3 regions of the Acidovorax sp. 107 genome follow, and region 2 is predicted to be linked to each of the others. Evidence: predicted binding sites of a transcription regulator. Region 2 holds the regulator's gene; each other region holds the start of a gene.

Region 1 (2,265 bases), 180 kb from region 2:
CGAGCGCGCTGGCGAGCAGCAAGACGGTATGGGCGGCACGCTGGCGATGAACCACCACCACGTTGACCCCCACGAACACCACAGCGGCCACCGTAAGCAGCCATGCACCCGCTGTCGTCAGACCCGCCAGCAGGCACAGCCCACCCCACCCGGAGGCCACCGGCGCCAGCCAGGCCGCGTGCCGCTTGACCGCAACGGCTCGCTCGATACCGATGACGGTGCCCATGAACCCGCAAATCATCAGCGCCCCGTGGCTCACCGCTCCATTCCCTAACCAATGGCCACCCAAAAAGGGCAAGGACAGCACCCAACCGGCTCGCAGCAGGCCCCCTGCGATGCCGCCCAGCAGCGAGATGGCAACCAGTATCAAAAGGATGGGGACGAAGCGACTGGCGTGCGTGGACGCCGCTCGCGGCCTGGCGGGAGATGAACCCGCCGGAGTGGTCACCACCCCATGAAGCGCTTGGCGCTCTCGCTCAAGCGGTCTGTGGACCATGGTGGCTCCCAGACCAGCTCGACCTGGATCAGCAACTCCGGTGGCATGTCACGATCCAGCTCAGCTTCGATTTCTTCAAGGATCACCTCAGTCACGGGGCACGCTGCAGAGGTCATGGTGACCCGGGCATGCAGCTTTCCTTGCGCCACGGTGACTCCGTATACCAACCCCACATCCACCACATTCAAGGCTACCTCGGGATCGACCACCCGGCTCAGCGCCGCCACTATGGGTTGGCGCAACTCCTCGGGACCATCGTACGGGAAAGGCGCTTCGCTCATGGCAAAGCCCGCACTGCGGGGCGCCCACTCGTTATCGACAAAGCAACAAGGGGATGAGCCATAGGTCCCGCATGAAGGGGAGCCAGAGGGGCGCCCGCGGGGGATGTTCGCGCCGAGGCTGTGAACTGGAACATTGCGGCTCCTGAAGGAAAGTCAGCTGTCATGCATTATGGATAACAATCAAAAGCGCAGACCGATACGAGTCGGAGATGGTTGCGAGGGCGTTTTCTCACCCTTGCCGCGGCACTTGTTCCCCCCAAGCAGCAAAAGCCTGCCCCCAATCCACCGCGCAACGCTCAGCGCCCCATGGAAACTGCACCCAGGCGGGCGTTTTCCAAACAACTGGCTCAGAAGCCCCACCTGATTGGCGGGGTGTCTTGAAATGGCCACAAATGCCCGTATCATTAGCACTCACCGCAGACGAGTGCTAACACTGCACTCCCTGCTGGCAGTTTGGCAGCCTCGGATGGCCGGGGCTGTGTGAGTCCCTCAGCTTTTTTTACTGAAAACAGGAGCAATGCAATGAACCTTCGCCCCCTGCACGATCGCGTGATCGTCAAGCGTATCGAAAGCGAAACCATGACCGCCTCCGGCATCGTGATCCCCGACAACGCCGCTGAAAAGCCCGATCAAGGTGAAGTGCTGGCCGTCGGCCCCGGCAAGAAGAACGACAAGGGCGAGCTGATTGCCCTGAACGTGAAGGTCGGTGACCGCGTTCTGTTCGGCAAGTACTCGGGCCAGACCGTCAAGGTCAAGGGCGACGAGCTGCTGGTGATGAAGGAAGACGACCTGTTTGCAGTGGTCGAGAAATAATTTCTCGCCCCTCTGAATCACTCATCTTTTCATAGCTAATAGCGCTTATCAAATAAGCGCTATCAGGCAATTTGAATCAAATTTTAGGAGCCAAACATGGCAGCAAAAGACGTAGTTTTCGGCGGCGAAGCCCGCGCTCGCATGGTTGAAGGCGTGAACATCCTGGCCAACGCGGTCAAGGTCACGCTGGGCCCCAAGGGCCGCAATGTGGTGCTGGAGCGCTCGTTCGGCGCCCCCACCGTGACCAAGGACGGTGTGTCCGTGGCCAAGGAAATCGAACTCAAGGACAAGCTGCAGAACATGGGCGCCCAGCTTGTGAAGGAAGTGGCGTCCAAGACCAGCGACAACGCTGGTGACGGCACCACCACCGCCACCGTGCTGGCACAAGCCATCGTGCGCGAAGGCTTCAAGTACGTGGCCGCTGGCATCAACCCCATGGACCTGAAGCGCGGTATCGACAAGGCTGTGACGGCCCTGGTCGCCGAACTGAAGAAGGCTTCCAAGCCCACCACCACCTCCAAGGAAATCGCCCAAGTGGGTTCGATCTCCGCCAATTCCGACGAAACCATCGGCAAGCTGATCGCTGACGCCATGGACAAGGTTGGCAAGGAAGGCGTGATCACCGTGGAAGACGGCAAGTCGCTGGAAAGCGAACTGGACGTCGTGGAAGGCATG
Region 2 (2,265 bases):
CGGCTTCAGGTCGCTGACAGAGTCAATCGAAACCGATACGCCGCAGGGGCGCATGTTCTTGCACCTGCTGTCTGCTTTTGCAGAGTTTGAGCGTGAATTGATCCGGGAGAGGTGTCTTGCTGGTCAGCGGGCAGCTCGTGCCGCTGGGAAGACATGGGGCCGAAAGCGGGCTCTGGCAGATGATGATGTTGCCCAGGCCGCAGCGTGTTGGCGTTCGGGCTGGTACGACCAGCGGACTCTTGCGGATATGCTGAGCGTTTCCATCAGTAGCCTGCGCGACCACATCCACCGCCATGAGGGCAGGGGGCGTTGGGCGAAGACTCGATTACAAAAGTAAAATCATTCCATGCTCGATGACCGTGCCAAGTTGTTGCTCAAAGCCCTGGTCGAGCGTTACATCGCTGATGGGCAACCCGTGGGGTCTCGAACCCTTTCCCGTGCGTCGGGGTTGGATTTGTCGCCGGCCACGATCCGCAATGTCATGGCTGACCTCGAAGAACTGGGACTGATTGCAAGTCCGCACACTTCTGCAGGTCGCATCCCTACTGCGCGCGGGTACCGGTTGTTTGTGGACACCATGTTGACGGTACAGCGAGAGTCTGTAATGCCACCACAACTGGCCCCAGAACAGCCACAAAAGGTCATTGCAAACGCTGCGCAGCTTCTATCCAGCCTCTCCCAGTTCGTCGGTGTGGTGATGGCACCTCGGCGTACCTCGGTCTTTCGGCACATCGAGTTTCTGCGACTCTCTGAAAAGCGGTTTCTGGTCATCATCGTGTCCCCTGAGGGCGACGTCCAGAATCGCGTGATTTTTACCGAGGTGGACTATTCGCAGTCTCAACTGATAGAGGCCTCCAACTTTCTGAATGCACACTACGCAGGGCTTGCGATGGAGCAGGTGCGAGAGCGCTTGAAGTCCGAGGTCGATGTGTTGCGTGGGGAGATCGCATCGCTCATGCAGGCTGCGGTCAACGTGGGTTCTGAGGCGCTTTCAGAAGCGCAGGACGAGGTGGTGATCTCTGGCGAACGCAACCTTCTGTCAGTCAGCGACTTCTCCAGCGACATGGGTAATCTGCGCAGAGCTTTTGACCTGTTCGAGCAGAAGACACAGATTCTTCGGCTTCTGGATATTTCCAGCCAGGCGGAAGGTGTGCGCATCTACATCGGTGGAGAGAGCCAAGTGGTGCCATTTGAGGAGCTTTCGATCGTGAGCTCGCCCTACGAGGTCGATGGAAAGGTGGTGGGAACGCTGGGCGTGATAGGCCCCACGCGCATGCCCTACGACCGCATGATCCAGATTGTGGACATCACTTCCAAGCTGGTCTCCAACGCCCTCAGCCACCGCAAGTAAACGCCCTACAATACGGCGCTTGCCCCGTTGTATGGCGCTGGAGCATGGCTTGGGGCGTTAGCTCAGTTGGTTAGAGCAGAGGACTCATAATCCTTTGGTCGTTGGTTCAAGTCCAACACGCCCTACCACCCTCGTTTGCTGGACGAGGTATTAACAACAAACGCATTTTTTCAATCCGAATCGCGCAGTTTGTTTTTTTGGAGCCTTCAGCGTGCATTACAATCGTAGCTAGCGCTGAATTGATGAGTTGTTCGAATGCCTTGCTAAGAGGCGTCAAGCAACAAGCAAGCAGATTTTGAGGGAGACCAAAAAATCATGCTATAATTCAAAGCTTAGCGGCTGTAGCTCAGCTGGATAGAGTACTTGGCTACGAACCAAGGGGTCGTGGGTTCGATTCCTGCCAGCCGCACCAATTGGTAAGCCTCCCGTCTGAAAAGACGGGAGGCTTTTTCCATTTTGGCGCCTCGCTACACCACACCGCTACAAGGTGTGGATCATGGACGGTTTCTTTCGGCGTGGGGATGTGTGGTGGGCGCGCCTTGCAGTTCCGGCGCGTCTGCGTCAGGCGGCAGGGCGACGCGAGTTCGTGCAGTCATGCCGCACCACCGACAAGCACGCAGGGCGCGTGGTTGCGGCTGCGCTGCTGGCACAGTGGCGGCGGAAGCTTTTCGAGCTGGGAGGCGGGCGGGTGGACATTGAAAAATTGGTCGGTGGTGGCCCGGCCCTGGTGGCGGGCGGGCATCTGTCGCTTCAGCGCGCGGTGGAGCTGTTGGGCTTTGACCTGGGTGATCTGCTGCGGGCCGCCAGCGCCGGGCGCATCGGTCTCCACTGTCGGATTCCGCCCGGGGCTGCTAACGGGTTCGTCGTGCCGTCGCAGTCGCTTGAGTCTGTCGATGCTGAGTTGGGCCAGGCTG
Region 3 (2,265 bases), 3.9 Mb from region 2:
GCCTGTCCGACTCAGGCGTATTCGGCCAGCGCCTTCTTCATCTTCTTCATGGCGGCCACTTCGATCTGGCGGATGCGCTCGGCGCTCACGCCGTACACGGCGGCCAAATCGTGCAGCGTCATGCCGCCGGAGCCATCGTCGTTGACCTTGAGCCAGCGCTCTTCCACGATGCGGCGGCTGCGGTCGTCCAGGCTGGCCAGGGCGTTGGCAATGCCGTCGGTGGCCAGGGCGTCGCGCTGGCGCGACTCGATCATGGCGGTGGGCTCGTGCGACGCATCTGCCAGGTAGGCAATGGGGCCAAACGCCTGCTCGCCGTCATCGGCCGGGGCCGGGTCCAGCAGCACATCGCCACCCGCCATGCGGGTTTCCATCTCGATGACTTCTTCGCGCTTCACATTGAGCTGCGCGGCCACGGCGCTGATCTCGTGGTCGGACAGGGTGTCGCGGTGGGTGGCAGCGTCGGCGGCCGAGGCGTCGGCCTTGAAGCCCTGCTTCATGGACCGCAGGTTGAAGAACAGCTTGCGCTGCGCCTTGGTGGTCGCCACCTTGACCATGCGCCAGTTCTTCAGGATGTATTCATGGATCTCGGCCTTGATCCAGTGCATGGCATAGCTCACCAGCCGCACGCCCTGATCGGGGTCGAAGCGCTTGACGGCTTTCATGAGGCCCACGTTGCCTTCCTGGATCAGGTCGCCGTGGGGCAGACCGTAACCCAGGTACTGGCGTGCAATCGAAACCACGAGGCGCAGGTGCGACATCACCAGCCGGCCGGCGGCGTCCAGGTCGTTGTTGTCCTTGAGCTGGCGTGCGTAGGTCTGCTCTTCTTCGTGCGTGAGCAGGGGCAGGCGGTTGACGGCCGAAATATAGGCGTCCAGGTTGCCCAAGGGGGGCACCAGCGCCCACGGATTGGCGGGTGCCAGAGACATCGTCGCGGTTCCAGATTGAATGTTCATTCCGGGAATCCTTTCCTCTAAGCCATGATGTTAGCACTCTCTGTGATTGAGTGCTAAGCCCGGAGTTCCCGTCGGGTTGCTCATCGAAACCCTTTGACATAATTTGAGCGAAATCGCCATCAGGTGCCAGTGAATCATGTCTTTGTAGCTATACAAATAATAGTAAACGACCACCCCGCCACCTCTTTTAGACAGTCAGATCTACCTGCTGCACCGTGCCTGCGCCGCCGTTTTCCCGTAGGTAGGCGCTGGTGGACCGCACCGTGCCCAGACTGGCGTTGTCGGCGGTGCGCAGGGCAAACGGGGTGGCTACGGCACGGGTGGACAGTGCGCCCACGCCTGCGTCGGCCAGGGTACGCAGGTTGCCGGCTCCCTCGGCCTCAGGCGTCCATACCTGCAGCTGCTGGAACACAGGGTCCGCCTCGTCAATCCAGCCGTTGCCGTCGCTGTCGTATACGGCCAGTTCGGCAAAGCCGTTGCCGGTGCCGGGGCCAAACAGCTCCTGACCGTTGTCGATGCGGCCGTTGTGGTTCAGGTCCAGAGCCAGGTAGCCTCGGTTGCCTGCCAGCAGGGGCACGTTTTCGGTCTGGCCGTCGCTGTCGAGGTCGAACGCAAAGCGCAGGTTTTGCAGCTGCGCAGCCGATCCGTCGAAGTTGATGACCAGCGGGTCTACCGCCGCAGCGTCGCCCAGGCGCAGGCTGAACGACGATTCCTGGCGGTAGCTGCGCTGCATGTCCAGCTGCAGGCTGAAGCGGATTTCCTGCCCGTCGGCAGTGCGCACCATGCCCTGGGCGGCGAACTGGGTGTTTTCGGTTTCTACGACCACCTCGCGTTGCTCCACCACCAGGCCCCACCCGGCACGGGGGCGACCTGCATCGGCGGGCGGCGGTGTGGGTGGGCGATTCGCGGGTGTGGCGGATCCTGATGGAGCCGGTTCCGTCTGGCCGGTGTACACCTGCACCTGCACGCCCGTCATGCGAGCGATGAGGTCGCGGATCATGGCCAGTTGGGGCGTCAGGCCGTCGTCCGGGCCGCTATTGGACACGGCATCTGCGGCAGGGGTGGAGGCGGCGGCCTCCTGGGCGGCGCGGGCCAGGCGCGCGCCGCTGGAGATCTGTACCGCCGGGGCCGCTCGGGCGAGGCCAGGGGCGCTGGCGGGGCGGCGATCGCTCACCCAGGCTTCGACGCGGCTGCTTTGGGTGTGCACACGGCTGGCCACATGCTGGGCCTGCATCTGCAGGGCGGACGATTCAATCTTCATGAGATACCTCCACGGCTTCCACAGAGGGATATCGACGCCCTGGGCCCAGAA

What was found. The regulator HrcA, encoded in region 2, represses chaperone genes, less so after heat shock. The targets are predictions, from matches to a motif close to TTAGCACTCNNNNNNNNNGAGTGCTAA.
Region 1: a site for HrcA is predicted at 1,182-1,208, ahead of C8C99_RS19175 (co-chaperone GroES). Genes of this name have one in related genera too.
Region 3: a site for HrcA is predicted at 984-1,010, ahead of rpoH (RNA polymerase sigma factor RpoH). Genes of this name have one in related genera too.

Annotation. Positions count from the first base shown of each region.
Region 1 is NZ_QBTZ01000001.1:4,119,543-4,121,807, reverse strand. It holds gene C8C99_RS19185 (hypothetical protein) at 1-307, opposite strand, end outside; gene C8C99_RS19180 (metal-sulfur cluster assembly factor) at 445-777, opposite strand; gene C8C99_RS19175 (co-chaperone GroES) at 1,300-1,590, shown strand; gene groL (chaperonin GroEL) at 1,687-2,265, shown strand, end outside.
Region 2 is NZ_QBTZ01000001.1:4,296,262-4,298,526, forward strand. It holds gene C8C99_RS20055 (recombinase family protein) at 1-337, shown strand, start outside; gene hrcA (heat-inducible transcriptional repressor HrcA) at 347-1,351, shown strand; tRNA gene C8C99_RS20065 (tRNA-Ile) at 1,403-1,479, shown strand; tRNA gene C8C99_RS20070 (tRNA-Arg) at 1,687-1,763, shown strand; gene C8C99_RS20075 (DUF6538 domain-containing protein) at 1,848-2,265, shown strand, end outside.
Region 3 is NZ_QBTZ01000001.1:392,522-394,786, forward strand. It holds gene rpoH (RNA polymerase sigma factor RpoH) at 12-953, opposite strand; gene C8C99_RS01945 (hypothetical protein) at 1,141-2,214, opposite strand.